Regions from separate parts of the Leptolyngbya sp. CCY15150 genome, predicted to be linked through region 1. Evidence: predicted binding sites of a transcription regulator. Region 1 holds the regulator's gene; the other holds the start of a gene.
The links. The regulator NtcA, encoded in region 1, controls nitrogen genes in cyanobacteria. The targets are predictions, from matches to a motif close to TTTGTANNNNNNNNTACAAA.
Positions count from the first base shown of each region.

Region 2: the regulator NtcA is predicted to act here: its motif matches at 5,179-5,198, upstream of JUJ53_RS23135 (DUF3155 domain-containing protein).

Region 1 is NZ_JACSWB010000146.1:31,801-39,278, forward strand. It holds gene nei (endonuclease VIII) at 1-120, opposite strand, end outside; gene hisB (imidazoleglycerol-phosphate dehydratase HisB) at 132-773, opposite strand; gene fabI (enoyl-ACP reductase FabI) at 818-1,594, opposite strand; gene ntcA (global nitrogen regulator NtcA) at 2,143-2,814, shown strand; gene smc (chromosome segregation protein SMC) at 3,172-7,068, shown strand; gene JUJ53_RS05530 (PRC-barrel domain-containing protein) at 7,360-7,478, shown strand, end outside.
Region 2 is NZ_JACSWB010000292.1:18,822-26,299, reverse strand. It holds gene JUJ53_RS23150 (hypothetical protein) at 1-1,886, opposite strand, end outside; gene JUJ53_RS23145 (aminopeptidase P family protein) at 2,064-3,443, opposite strand; gene JUJ53_RS23140 (TetR/AcrR family transcriptional regulator) at 3,523-4,146, opposite strand; gene JUJ53_RS23135 (DUF3155 domain-containing protein) at 4,837-5,151, opposite strand; gene JUJ53_RS23130 (HAMP domain-containing sensor histidine kinase) at 5,523-6,905, shown strand; gene JUJ53_RS23125 (CTP synthase) at 6,946-7,478, opposite strand, start outside.

The DNA of each region.
Region 1 (7,478 bases):
CAGGGATTCGGCGTAGGGCTTGAGGCGATCGAAGGCAAAAAATAGGTCTTGAATCGGTTGGTTGACCACAGCAGCAGCGATCGCATCCGCTGCCCGGCGAATTTCTGGCCCTTCTGGCATACGCGCTGACCCTACAGAACACCCTTAGAGCTGGGAATTAAATGTGCCCGGCGGGGATCGATCTCCAGGGCCATGCGCATGGCGCGGGCGAAGGCTTTGAAGGTGGCTTCGATGATGTGATGGGAGTTGATGCCATCCAGTTGGCGAATATGTAGCGTCATTTGGCTGTGGTTGACCACGGCCACGAAGAACTCTCGCACGAGCTGGGTGTCGTAGCTGCCGACGCGCTGGGTGGGAATCTCTAGACCATAGCTGAGGTGGGGGCGTCCAGAAAAATCAAGGCTCACCTGCACTAGGGCCTCATCGAGGGGGGCGATGAAATGACCAAACCGGACAATGCCCTTGCGATCGCCTAAGGCCTGGTGCAGCGCCTGCCCGAAGGTAATGCCCACATCTTCATTGGTGTGGTGATCGTCAATTTCAATGTCGCCCTGGGCTTGGATATCCAGATCCAGCAGTCCATGGGAGGAGATCTGATGCAGCATATGGTCAAGGAAGGGAATGCCCGTATCCACGTTGGCTATCCCTTGCCCATCGACATTGACGCTGACGTGAACCTGGGTTTCCTGCGTTGCCCGACTTACCGACGCGGTGCGCAAGGGAAACTCTAGCCCCCCAGATTCTTCCAACTGTTGGCGATCGCGTGTTTGCATATCCCTACCCCTGTGTAACGACTAAACCGAGCTGCTGCCCCTACCTACATGCCCATAATTTCGTAGCCCGCATCCACGTAGAGCACTTGCCCTGTCATGCCGCTGGATAGGTCACTACAGAGAAATGCAGCCGTGTTGCCTACTTCGGTTTGGGTGACGGTGCGTCGTAGTGGCGCGACTTCTTCCACGTGGTGGATCATGTCGAGGATGCCGCCGATCGCTGACGAAGCCAGGGTGCGAATGGGGCCGGCTGAAATAGCATTCACCCGAATATTTTGAGGGCCCAGCTCTGCTGCCAGGTAGCGTACGCTCATCTCTAGGGCCGCCTTGGCTACCCCCATTACATTATAGTTGGGTATCACCTTGACGCCCCCGAGGTAGGTGAGGGTGACGATGCTACCCCCCTCGCTCATCAGCGCCGCTGCCCCTTGGCTAAGCTTGACCAAGGAGTAGGTGCTAATATCCAGCGCCGTGGTGAACCCTGGGCGGGAGGTTTGGCTAAAGTTGCCGGTGAGGTCATCGCGTCGGGCAAACGCCAGGCAGTGGATCAAAATGTCGATCTTGCCCCATTGCTCTTGCACCGTTTGAAACAGCGTCTCGATTTGTTCGTCATCTTGGACGTTACAGGGCAGGAATAAGCTGGGTTGTAGGGGTTCAACTAACTCAGCCACCTTGGTTTCCATCCGACCCTTATCGTCTGGGAGGTAGGTGATGCCGAGGTTTGCACCCGCTTGATGCAGTTGCTGAGCGATGCCCCAGGCAATGGAACGATTGTTGGCAATGCCGGTTACGAGGGCATTTTTTCCGGTCAGGTTCAGCATGACAGTTGATTCACAGCGTTAAAGATTCCAGGTGGCGATCGCAGGTATGGGAGAGGCAGCCAAGGATTTCGCAATGCTGCTCCCAAGTCACCGGATAACGTTAGTTTGCTTGGCCCAAACTGAGGAACGGGCTGGATGCGATCGCCATTAGGAGAATACTGAAAAATGGGGACACAAAGATAGAGGACAACCTCAAGAATTGCTTGGTGAAGGGTTAACAACCTTGGGGTAGAGACAACAGGATACCGGTGTGGTGTGAAGATATCTACAAGCGCTATGGGTGGTGTATAAGCTAATACCTAGGGGGTGCTAAGCCTCGCCATTCCTAGCGATCGCCCGTGCTCATTTGCTAAACTCAACATCTTCTTTATCAAAGACTCAAAAAATATGTAGCATGGAGCACAAAAAAGCACCCATAAGTTAAGTTTTAGTGATGTAACGTCAGAGTTTAGTTGCAAAATCTGGTTTAGCCGATTCGCACATGTGCTGAGGCGACTTGCTCGAACAGTGAACAAGAACTCTTTAAGGGATTGGGTAGGGCGAGGGCTATGGTAGTAACGCAAGACAAGCCGTTGGCAAATGTATTCCGCCAGATCAGCGGAGGTGCATTTCCACCGATGGTCGAGACCTTTGAACGTGGTAAAACAATCTTTTTTCCAGGAGATCCGGCGGAGCGCGTCTACTTCTTGCTCAGTGGAGCGGTGAAGCTCTCCCGAGTCTATGAAGCGGGCGAAGAAATCACCGTGGCCTTGCTTCGGGAAAACAGTGTATTTGGGGTACTGTCGCTGATTACGGGACATCGTTCCGATCGCTTCTACCATGCTGTGGCCTTCACGCCGGTGGAATTGCTGTCGCTGCCGATTGACCAGGTTGAAAAAGCCTTTCACGAAAATCCTGAACTCTCGATGATTATGCTGCGGGGGTTATCGTCTCGGATTTTGCAAACCGAGATGATGATCGAGACCCTAGCTCATCGGGATATGGGATCGCGGTTGGTGAGCTTTTTGCTGATTCTCTGCCGTGACTTTGGCGTTCCTAGTCAAGAAGGCATCACCATTGACCTAAAGCTATCTCACCAAGCGATCGCTGAGGCCATTGGCTCAACCAGGGTGACTGTGACCCGCCTGCTGGGGGATCTGCGCCAAGAAGGCATGATCTCCATTCACAAAAAGCGGATTACGGTGCATAATCCCGTGGCCCTCAGTCAGCAGTTTACTTAAGCCTAGGATTAGTCCTGGCATGGGTTTGCGCAAATCTCCGGTGCCGAACCCCAGGGCTGCCTCAGGCAGACACCGGGAATTTGCGCCTTCCGAGGATCTGAACTCGGAATTTATCCATGGGCCTATTATGGCGTTGTGCTCAAAACCTAGGGGTAACCTTTGAGACAATACGCTACATTTAGCGTTAATTTCCAATCATTGCCTATAATGCGACTACGTCACCCATGGGTGTTGCGGCAATCCTAGGTGGATATCAAGCCAGTGCATTAGGATTGAGGCACGGTTGTTGATCCCTCCGTGGGCGACACCTCCATGGATGTAGTATATTCGTACTGAAGCGCATCGCGGCAATCCCTAGTGTTCATTAAGCGGGTTGAACTCTCTCACTTCAAGTCCTTTGGCGGGACAACGGCAGTCCCGTTGCTGCCTGGGTTCACCGTTGTTTCTGGCCCCAATGGGTCGGGAAAATCCAATATTTTGGATGCGCTGCTGTTTGCCCTAGGTTTGTCTGGCTCCAAGGGAATGCGGGCGGAGCGGTTGCCCGATTTGGTTAACCAAAATCATTCGAGCCGCAGTCGCTCTACGGTGGAAGCTAGTGTCACCGTGACGTTTCAGATGGAGCCGGAGGATGCTGTGGGTTCGAGGGCGATCGCTGCCCCGCCAGAATCCCCGCCAGAATCCCCCGATGAAGTGCCTGATGCATCTACAGGGGAGGCACCTGATGCATCTACACCTGATGAGTCTACGGGGGAGGCACCGGAAGCCCAGGGGCTTGATCCAGATCTCAATGGGTCAGAGCTTAATGGATCGGATCCCAATGGGGTAGATCTCAATGAGGCAGATCTCAATGAGACAGGTCTCAATGGGGTAAACCTCAATGGGGTAGATCTTAATGGACATGGGTCGCCCGAGACGCCTCCCGCTCCTGAACCGGATCGCTATGCCTTTGAGGACGAGCCCGATCCGCTGCTGCAGGAAATTTTGGCGACGGGGGAATGGAAGGTGACCCGGAAGCTGCGGGTGACGCCCCAGGGCACCTACACCTCTAACTACTACATCAACGATCAGCCCTGTACCCTCACCCAGCTTCACGACCACCTGCACCGCTTCCACGTGTATCCCGAAGGCTACAACGTTGTTCTGCAGGGGGACGTCACCAGCATTATTTCCATGAACCCTCGGGAACGCCGCGAGATTATTGACGAGCTGGCGGGGGTGGCTGCGTTCGATCGCAAAATTATTCAAGCGACGGGCAAGCTGGACGCGGTGAAGGAGCGGGAGGAGCAGTTTCGCATCGTGGAACGGGAGTTGATTGCCCAGCGCGATCGCCTGGCCCAAGATCGAATTAAGGCGGAGAAGTACCAGGCCCTACGCGCGGAATTTCAGGATAAAAGTCAGTGGGAGGCGGTGCTCCATTGGCGCGATCGCCAACGGCAGGCGGAGCAGCTCCAACAGCAGCTTGAAGCCAGCCATCAAGCCCTAGCTGACTACAGCACCCAGCTCCAGGCTCTGGCGGTGGATATTGCCCAAGCGACGGAGTCCTTGGAGGAGTTGAACCGGCGGGTGAAAGCTCTTGGGGAAGATGAGCAGTTAGGACTACAGGCGACTCTCGCGACGCGGCAGGCAGAACTGCGGCAGCTTCAGCGGCAAGAGCAAGCGTTAATCACGGCTAGCCAAGAGACGGCCACGCAACTGGGCCGCACCCAGCGGGAACTGCATGACCATCGCCAAGCGCTGGAGGCTCTGCAGGCGGATCAGCAAGTTCTCGATACGCAAGAGTTGGTACAGCTACGGCAAGCGCGGGATGCTGCCCAGAAAACCCTAGAGGCGAGTCGTGAGTCGGCCCAGGCGATCGCCTCTGCGTCGGCCGCCTGGATTCAACAGCAAACGGAGTTGCGGCACCGGATTGAATCGCGGCTGCAGGAACTAGAGCCAGGGCGGCGCGAGCAGGCGACGCTACAGGAACGGGTGCATCAACTCCAGCAAAAAAATCAAGAGCATCGGCAAACTCTAGAAGCGATCGCTGGCGATCTGGCCGAGCACCAGCAGCAGCAGGCCAGTCTACAAACCGAGCACCAACAGCAGCGCCAGCAGGTGCAGCAGCGGGCCCAGGCTTTGAGCGCTACCGAGGCCCAACTGAAGCTGCAACAGGAGACTAGCGATCGCCTGCTGCGAGAACAGCGGGATAAACAACGCCAGCTCGATCGCCTAGAAGCCCAGGTGCAGGCGATGCAGGATGCCCATGGAACGGGAGCCACGCGCCTGCTCACCCAAGCTAACTTGCCGGGTATCTGCGGGCTGGTGGCCCAGTTGGGTCGGGTGGAAGCGGAGTATCAACTGGCGCTGGAAATTGCTGCTGGTGGCCGCTTGGGGCATCTGGTGGTGGAAGATGATGGAATAGCCGCAGCGGGGATTGAACTGCTCAAGCAAAAGCGGGCTGGGCGGGCGACGTTTTTGCCGTTGAACAAAATCCGTGCGCCGCGCCTGTCGCCGATCAACCCTGCCCAACAGCCTCGCGGCTTTATTGACTATGCCAGTCGGCTGATTGACTGTGACGATCGCTATCGGGTGGTGTTTGCCCATGTGTTTGGCAATACCGTGGTCTTCTCGAACCTCCAGGATGCCCGCCCCCACATTGGTCGGTACCGCATCGTCACCCTAGATGGAGAATTGCTCGATGCTAGTGGTGCCATGACCGGGGGCAGTACGTCCAGCCGCCAAGGATCCCTGCATTTTGGGGTAGGGGAAACGGGAGAATCGGCGGAGGTGACGGGCCTACGCGATCGCCTCCAGGAAATTGACCACATTCTCGATCGCTGTCAGAAAGAGATTCACCAAGCTAGCGCTAGCCTCAAGTCCCAGTCTCAAGCCTTGATGGATGCTCGACAACTGGAGCGCGAAACCCATCTCAAGGCGGAGCAATTGCAGCAACAGCTTGCCCATCTGGTCGCGCAAGAGGGGCAGGTGCGGGCCCAGTTGTCGCAGCATACGCAAGAACTGAGCCAGGCCCAAACCCGGCTCAAGACCCTGGAGAAGGCATTGCCGCAGCAGGAAGCCGAGGTGGCCCGCGATCGCCAGCAGTTGACGGAGTTGGAACAATCCCAAGCCCATAGCGAATGGCAGCAGGCCCAGACCCTAATTCAGCAGCAGGAAGCAACCCTCAGCGATCGCCAACTGGCCCTGCGCGCCGCCGAACAGCGATGTAGCGAGATGGGCATGCAGCGCCAGCGGCTTCAGGAAAAGATTGAACAGGCTCAGCAGCGGGTGCAGGAGTACCGGCAGCAGCAGACTAGCCAGCTCAGCCAGCGTACCTCCGGCAGCAGCCAGCAGGATGCCCTCAACCGCGAGATTGCGGAGATTCAAACCGCCTTGTCTACCCTAGAACACACCCTATCGGCGGAGAAGCAAGAGCGCGATCGGGTGGAACGGCAATTACGCGATCGCCAAACCCTGCATCAGCAAACGGAGCTGAAACGTCAACATACCCTCGAAACCCAGCAGGCTCGTCAGCAAGACTTGGTGGCCCTGCAGGAGCAACTGGTGGCCCAGCAGGCCGAATTGCCCGATCCTCTGCCGGAGATTCCCGACGAGCTAGGGCTAGAGCAGCTTCAGCAACAGGTGCGATCGCTGCAGCGGCGGATGCAGGCCATGGAGCCGGTAAATATGCTGGCCCTAGAAGAGCACGATCGCACCCAGGGGCGTCTGGATGAACTCAGCCAAAAGCTGTCCACCTTGGCGGAAGAGCGCAGCGAACTGCTGTTGCGCATCGAAAACTTCACCACCCTGCGCCAGCGGGCCTTCAAAGAAGCCTTTGACGCAGTGAATGGCAACTTTCAAACCATTTTTGCTGAACTCTCCGACGGTGATGGCTACCTGCAGCTTGATGATCCCCATGATCCCTTTTCCAGCGGGCTCAATCTAGTCGCCCATCCTAAGGGCAAGCCCGTCCGCCGCCTAGCCTCCATGTCTGGGGGAGAAAAGTCCCTCACTGCCCTCAGCTTCATCTTTGCCCTGCAGCGCTACCGTCCCTCGCCCTTCTACGCCTTTGACGAGGTGGATATGTTCCTCGACGGGGCAAATGTAGAACGATTAGCTAGAATGATTAAACATCAGACTCAACAGGCGCAGTTCATTGTCGTGAGCCTGCGGCGTCCGATGATTGAAGCGGCCCAGCGCACCATTGGGGTGACCCAAGCCCGAGGAGCCTACACGCAGGTTCTGGGTATTGACCTCCAGGGACGAATTTCTGGGTAGCGATCGCCCCTGAGAAGCACCCTGACTCTGTTGGAGCAATCTACTACAATCTGCCAGCCCCCAGCTCAACCCTCCCTAGTCTGCTCGATTCTCTGACCCTACACCTGACGCCGCTGCTCCAGCAGCCATTGATCACCTAGGGGTTGACTAGATTTCCTGGGGCACCGTTGGAACTTTCCCCATCCGGTTTATGATTTGTTCTAGCCGTCGTTAGCGTTACGATTGACGAATCGCTGACACCATTGCTGCCAATTTCGCTCTCTCGACCATTTTCGAGACAAAAATCCACCCATGACTTTTGAACAGTACTGCCAACGAGCCGACCTCCTAGGAACTCAAATTATCACCCGAGACACTGGCAAGCGACTCGGCGTCGTCAGTCAGATCTGGGTAGACATCGATCGTCGTGA
Region 2 (7,478 bases), on a different contig from region 1:
TGCTCGGAGGAGAGATCGAGGAAACTCAGGGGCGATCGCTGCCATTGCTGATCAGCCTGGATCGCAGTGATCTCGACTTCATAGGTCTGACCGCCCGTAGAGCTCTGGACGGCACTACCCCACTCTGACAGAAGTATAGGACGGGCTATACCCAACAATGACTGGGGCTGGGGGCGAGGGGTCGCCGATGGCGGTGCAGTGGGTGCAGGTGTGGTGGTGGGAGCGGCAGGGGTGATGGCGGGAGCGGGGCGATCGAGAGCATCGAGGCGCTGACGCAGATCGGTTGGTAAAGCCGCTTCTAAGGTTTGCAGCATGGCGGGAGTAACGGGTGCAGCCACAGGCTCGGTGGTGGTTTGGCTGCGCCACCAGGTCACGGCAGCCGTGCGATCGCTGCGTACGGCTAGGGTTAAAGCCGCCCAAACCTGGAGATCGTTATCCTCGGGGGTAATGCGCAGAGCGGCATTGATCCGCTGCCACAGCGCCCCGGCGGCTAGAGCCTGTCGCAAATCAGAACGCTGATCGGCGACCTGTTGATCCAAAAACTCAAGGGCGATCGCCCACTGTCCGTCGATCAGATGGGCGGTTAACTGTTGTCCCGCATTCGACCAGACTTGATTGGCCTGGGCTTGGGCAGCTTGGGCATGGAGATCGATCACCTCAAGCTGGATTTGGGCGGCGTTAGACCAGGTGCCTTGGGATGATTCTGCGGTTTGAGCCACCCGCATTTGGTTTAAGGCCGGCGACCAAAGTTTGGCCTGGGCGAGGGCGATCGCCTTTTCGTAGGCGGGATGGTCGGAGGCGGTGTCTAGGAGTGAAACAGCTTGCAGTTGGGGCCCCGGCAAGAGACGAAACACCTCAAAGGCTGGCTCCAAGCCCACGGTTTTGTTCACCACCAATTCGGCTCGGCCATCCCCCGTAATATCCTGCCATTCGGGTTGATTCATCTCAGGGCTGACCCAAGAGACGGACGTCTGCAACTCTTGGCGATCGGGGAGGTATTGAATCACCTGCCCATGATTGGCTTGGTTGCTGCCCCGCGACCAAGTGCCGTGAACGGTCAACCAAACTGCTTCTGTCGGCTCCAAGGGACGGTTGCCTAAAAACTCGACTTGGGTGAAGGGCAGTGCCGAATTGGATCCTGTGCTGCGGGCCGAGTGTCGATAGAATTCCGCGACTCGAAATTCCGGCGTGCCGCCGAGGGAGAGTTGATCCAGCAGCTCATAGCGAGGCGATCGCCCCGGAGCAGTGGGCAGGGATCGGTAGAGCCGCAACTCAACCACCTGTTGACAGTCGGGCGACAAGCGATTGATGTCGGGCCAGGCGCGGGTCAGGAGCGCTGACTCTCCTAAGTCTGTCAGGGTCAGGTTCCCTTGGTTTTGGCAGTGGGGCAGGGGAATGGTGACCGGCACCAGCCAGGGCGCAGGCTCTCCATCGGCCGCCGGCAGCATTAAGGGCGTGCCTAGGAAGCGATTGCCTTGGCGCAGATCCGCATCAATGTCAGCCACCGATTGAGGAGAGTGGGTATTCATGCCCGATTCCGGCAGCCACCGCCTCAGCCAGTCCCGCGAGGTCACCGAGTCTGGATGAAACATTAGGGCGGCCGCTAGCCAGAGACCGCCCCCAACGCCGGCCACCATACCGGACAACAAGAGCAAAACTAAGACATTCAGCCCTAGGGATCGCCAAGAAAAGGGACGCCGGGGAGGCTGCGATCGCGGAGCTGCTTCTGGTAAGGGACAGTAGGGATATTGGGGCGGCTGGTTGGGGAGGCGACAGCAGGGATATTCTGGCAGGGTGAGATAGGCAGGTTTGGGTCGCGATCGCCGCTCCTGTGCAGCGGCCGGACGGCGGCGAGGAACCTGGGATGGTTGGGGTCGGCGGGCCATGGGGGTCAAACGGCAGTGTAAGGATCGGAACCGGCGATGCTCTCCCCAGACCAGCGATCGCCGGCGGAGATCAGGCTAAGCCTATCATAGGGCTTCTAGATTGTCGGCTGGTTGGCTAGTCTTGGAAGATCCTCTGGGGGATCTTCTTGGGGATCCTCTTGGGGATCCTTTGGGGGATCAGCCCGCCATCCAGTCTTCCAGGTCGGCGACTGAGGTGGGTAGGTCGGCTGTCAGGACGCGATGGCCTTGATCGGTCACCAGTACGTCATCTTCAATGCGAATGCCGCGCACATCAGCAAAGTGGGCTAATCGCTCCCAGTTCACCCAAGGGGCATAACGCGATCGCCTGTCTGGATCGTTCAACAGGGCCGGCACCTGATAGAACCCTGGCTCAATGGTCACCACCATGCCCGGCAGCAGGGGCCGATCCAGCCGCAGGTAGCCCAAGCCAAAGCGATCGCTGCGCTGGCGGCCGGGGGCATAGCCGGCAAAATCTCCTAGGTCTTCCATGTCATGCACATCGAGCCCGAGCAGGTGACCGATGCCGTGGGGAAAGAAGAGCGCATGCACATCCTGGTCAACAAGGTCGTCTACCGCACCCCGCAGAATGCCTAGATCGACTAGACCGGCGGCCAGGGTTGCTGCTCCTAACAAGTGAATCGAGCGATACTCTACCCCGGGCTGGATCGCGGCAATACAGGCATCATGGGCCGCTAGCACCACTTCGTAGAGCGATCGCTGGCTGCTGGAAAAGGTGCCCGATACGGGCCAGGTACGGGTAATATCTGCCGCCCAGCCCCCCGCGGTCTCGGCTCCTACGTCGGCGAGCAGCAGGTCTCCCGGCTGCAGGGGATGGTGGTAGACCTCGTTGTGTAACACTTCCCCATGCACCGTCACAATGCTGTTGTAGGCACAGGTCATATTGGCGGCGACAATCACCTGTTCCATGGCGGCCCGCACCTGAGCTTCAGTGCTGCCGATGGCTCGCATCCCAGCTTGGTGGGCTCGCACCGTCACCTGAGCTGCCTGCTCTAGTTCAGCCAGGGCCGCGGCATCATGCTGTAAGCGCAGGCTGACGATCGCTTGCACCAAGTCGGCATCGGCTCCTGTGGGGGAGAAGGATCGCTGGAGGAGGTGCTGTTGCTGCTGTTGGCTGCTGGGGTCTTGCACCGGCAGGGTGAGCGCGCCATCTAGAAAGTCGGCAAGCTGGCTGTAGGGATAGGCAGCATCGGCAGCGATCGCCTCGGCCCACTGGTCTCGGCTGGGGGTGGGGCCATGCCACAGGGCAGCGCTGGGGGCAGGATCGTCTAGAAACAGCGTGAGTCGTCCACCATCGAGGTGAATCGCTGCCCTTTCGATAGACTGGCCGGCAAAGTAGAGGAAGTGGCTGCTGGCCCGAAAGGGATAGCTATTGGCCGGAAAGTTGCGGGACATCCGCTGCCCAGACCAGAGCACCACGGGCTGATCGAGCCGATCGGCAAGGCGCTGGCGGCGCTGCTTGAGATGATGGGACAAGGTCAGGGGCGATCGCCCAGAAGATGTATCAATAGCTTGCATGGTGCAGAAGAGAGGGGACGAGAGCTTCTGGTGCCTATGCTAGCGCAGGCGGGTGCTGGGGGAAGCAGTCGGGAGAGCATTACTGAGCATCGCTGGGGGCCAGAACACCATTGAGAAAAATATCGGCAATGCCCTCAGCCATTTCTTTCATGGCGGCGGGAGACGAGCCATTTTTCATGACGCTATCTTGACTGAACCCGGCAACGGTGAACATCCCCAGGAAAACCTGAGCCACAATGCGGGGATTCATCGGGCGATAGGTGCCGCGTTCCATGGCAGTTTGAAAGAAGGCCTCGGCAACGTCGGTCATTTTTTCAATCACGTCGGTTTGGATGCGCTCTCGCAAATCTGGGTGAAACTGCGCTTCCATGAAGCATACCCGCAGAATATCGGCGTTTTCATGCATATGCAGCATTCGCCGCCGCATCACTTGGGCGATCGCTTTATAGCTGCCCATCTCGCTGAGTTCGGTGAGTAAATCGGTGAGAATATCAACCCAGCCCCGAGTGGCTACTTCGACTAGAATTGCTTTTTTGTTTTCAAAATGGCGAAATAGGGTACCTTCTGCCACCCCCGCCGCTTGGGCGAGATCGCGAGTGGTGGTGCCATCGTAGCCGCGCCGGGCAAATAGCCGCTGAGCAGCGTTCAGAATTCGAGTCTGCGTTTCTAGTTCGGGGGACGTGTGGCGATGGGAAACGTGCATGGCTACATCAGAAATCAAAAGTCAGAAATCAAATTAGTGTGACGTGGGTGATACCTACGTCGTAGAGCGCTGTCTTAGGATGCCGACGAGTGAGATGCATGTGTAACGATTGAAGGGATAACGGCACCGCCTAGGCTCAGCTTAACGTTAATTTTTTGCGGGCAAGCATCTCCTTAATGATTCCCTACACAAGGGGAGATTCCAAGCGTTATGGCTCCAGCAACCCCAAGTGTTTGGGATGGGATAGATACCGTCCGGGCTGAGCTGGTCGCAGCCCATCCCCTATTCTTGTGCTGATTCAACGAGTGCTACCCATGCAAAATCGCACCTAGGCTGTTGAGAACGTTAGGTGCGATTAGCAGCAGGATTTGGTTTTACATCATAGACGTTCCTGATCCTTGAACCGCCAAGCTTCATAACCAAAGCAAGACGGTTGGGGCAGGCAGTCCTAGGACGTCACAGAATGGATAGTCCACACTCAAAGGGCGGGGCATTGCTGTGGTCGATGCCGCTTGATTCAGGGAGGTGCGGTGGTTAAACCCGGAAATGCCTAACGTGCTCCTTCACACCAACAGCTAGGATTTCTGAATGACCTCGTACGAAACCTAAACGACGGTCTACATGGGCTGATCTACGCACGCCATTAGGGGGGAGGCGACTGCAAAACCTAGTGGAGACCAGTAGCCTAGACTACCCATGCCCGACCATGGCAGGAATCTCCTCCTCATCTTCGGGATCGCGCAGGCTAGGAAACAGAAAATGGTTTTCTTCGACGTACTGAGCCCCAAATAAACCTTTCTCAGCCCAAAAGTACCGGTCGGTGGTGTGTTCATTTCGCTTTACCAACAGCAATGCTGGGGGCAAAATGCCTTCAGACTGAATAAACTTGCGAGCAGCCGTAACAGGTTTGTCCTCGCCGCTTTCAATGCTATACTGGGGCACTAAATCTAGAATTCTCCGTCCCTCCTGGCGACGACGGCTCTTGCGCTTGCGTCTTCTGGCCAAGCTTTCTACCTCCTCTTTCGATCGACAGGTGTAATCGTCACTACAAAATAGAAAAACCGTGCAAAGTATATCGACTTGAGTTTAAAATTTCAACTTTATTTAAAGGTTTTACACATTTCATTTATTCAATATCCTAAGCTATCTAGACTTATCAACCGTTCTGTGGATCGCACCCCCGCTTGATTAACGTAACGAACTGTTAAGTAGCTGGGTATACCTGCGTAGTTTTGTGCCCTTGTCATCAGCTTTTAGGCGGAACAAACAGGATTGAGTGGTGCTGTATTCGGACTGCGCGCTAGGATTTTTTTTAGGAGCGATCGCTCAGCGATGCAGATGGGGCTAGCTCCTGTCCTAAGGGTTAGGGATTGTGAATGGTGATCTCGGCAAGCGATGAATATGTGAGGTTGTGTGAGACCCAAATGGCCCTGATTCGCCAAGGCCTGGGGGCCACCCTCAGCGTGGTCTATCTCACCGAAGACATGGCCAACAATGCCATCGCCAATCTCCGGCCGATTGTGGCGATGCCCGAGGCTGTGCGCGATTGGTCGGCGGAGCGCTTACTCACCTGGTTGACGGAGAGTGGCCATGAGGCGGGGGAGCCGCCCCGCTTGGCTTTGCCGTCCCGAGGTGGGGGGGATGGCAGCAGCGATCGCCCCGTTCTGCGGTTAGGCTCGACGATGAACGATGGCGACCTACCGACCCCAGAGCCCTTAAAACAGCCTTCTCACCAGGTTATTTTGCCCCTAGGACACAACAATGTGGTATTTGGGGCGCTGGTGGTGGCTCGGGGCGATCGCCCTTGGAAACCGGCAGAACGCACCCAAGTAGAGCATATTGCCCGAACGTTAGCGATCGCTCGCCTGCTGGATCAGCGCTCCCAGTGGATGACCCAGCAGTTCCAACGCCAGCGCCAGATCCAGGCCCAGCAGCGGGAGATGCTGGGCAACCTGCTGCACCAGTTTCGCAATCCACTTACGGCTATGCGCACCTTTGGTAAGCTGCTCTGGCGTAGGCTACTGCCGGAGGATAAAAACCGCAGTTTGGCGAACAGCATCGTCCAAGAGAGCCAGCGCCTGGAGGAGTTGCTCAAGCAGTTTGATCAGGTGATGGATCAGGGGCAGGTGTTGGATTGGGAGGATACGGATGACTCGACCGGGCCATGGTTGACAGCAGGGCTGCTGGAAACCGCTCGTTTGCCTAGCCAGAACGCTCTCACCGGGCAGCAGCTTGTCCTAGAGGGTTGTGCCATCACCGATGTGTTAGCGCCCCTATTATCCAGCGCTGGTGCGATCGCCCAAGATCGACAGATTCAGCTCAATGTAGAACTAGCCGATGATCTGCCCGCTGTCCTGACCGATCGCCAAGCCCTGCGGGAGGTGCTGAATAACCTGCTAGACAATGCCCTGAAATATACACCAGCCCAAGAACAGGTGTGGGTGTGGGTGGGCGATCGCCAGGAAACCCCCACCGGCACCCTGCAGGCTGTGACCATTGCGGACACGGGGCCAGGTATTCCCCCTGACGATTTAGAGCATATTTTTGAACGCCACTATCGCGGTGTCCAGGCCCACACCGGTATTCCCGGCACGGGGCTAGGTCTGGCGATCGCTCGTGATCTGATCATCCAGATGGGGGGCAAGCTAGAGGTCTACAGTCCCCTAGCGGCATGGCAACCCCAAGGGGATCAGGCTCCTCTGCTGCCCCTAACGTCCCACGGCACAGTTTTAGTAGTATGGCTGCCAGAGGTGGCGTAGAATTCACGCCCGTTGGCTCCGCTCGCCTATCGGCAACCGCTTAGCTTTCGCTGAGGGTTGGCTGGAGGTCAGCAGGAGCGATCGCGCCCTGGGGTTGGGTAAAGGCGATCGCCGACTGTACGAGCCCCATAAACAGGGGATGGGGGCGGTTTGGACGAGACTGAAACTCTGGGTGGAACTGGCTAGCGATGAAGAAGGGGTGATCTGGCAGCTCAATAATTTCCACCAGCCGCCCATCCGGCGAGGTGCCGCTGACCGCATAGCCGGTTTCTAATAGCAGCGTGCGGTAGGCGTTATTGAATTCATAGCGATGGCGATGGCGCTCATAGACCACCTCTGCACCATAGAGCCGCTCCGCTAGGGTGTTGGGAGCAATGCGGCAGGCATAGAGCCCCAAACGCATGGTGCCACCTAGGTCAACCACATCTTGCTGTTCTGGCAAGAGGTTAATCACGGGATTTTTACAGGTGGGGGAAAATTCGGCACTGTTGGCATCCTCCAGTCCAGCCACATGCTGAGCCCATTCAATCACCGAGCACTGCATCCCTAAGCAGAGGCCGAGGAAGGGAACAT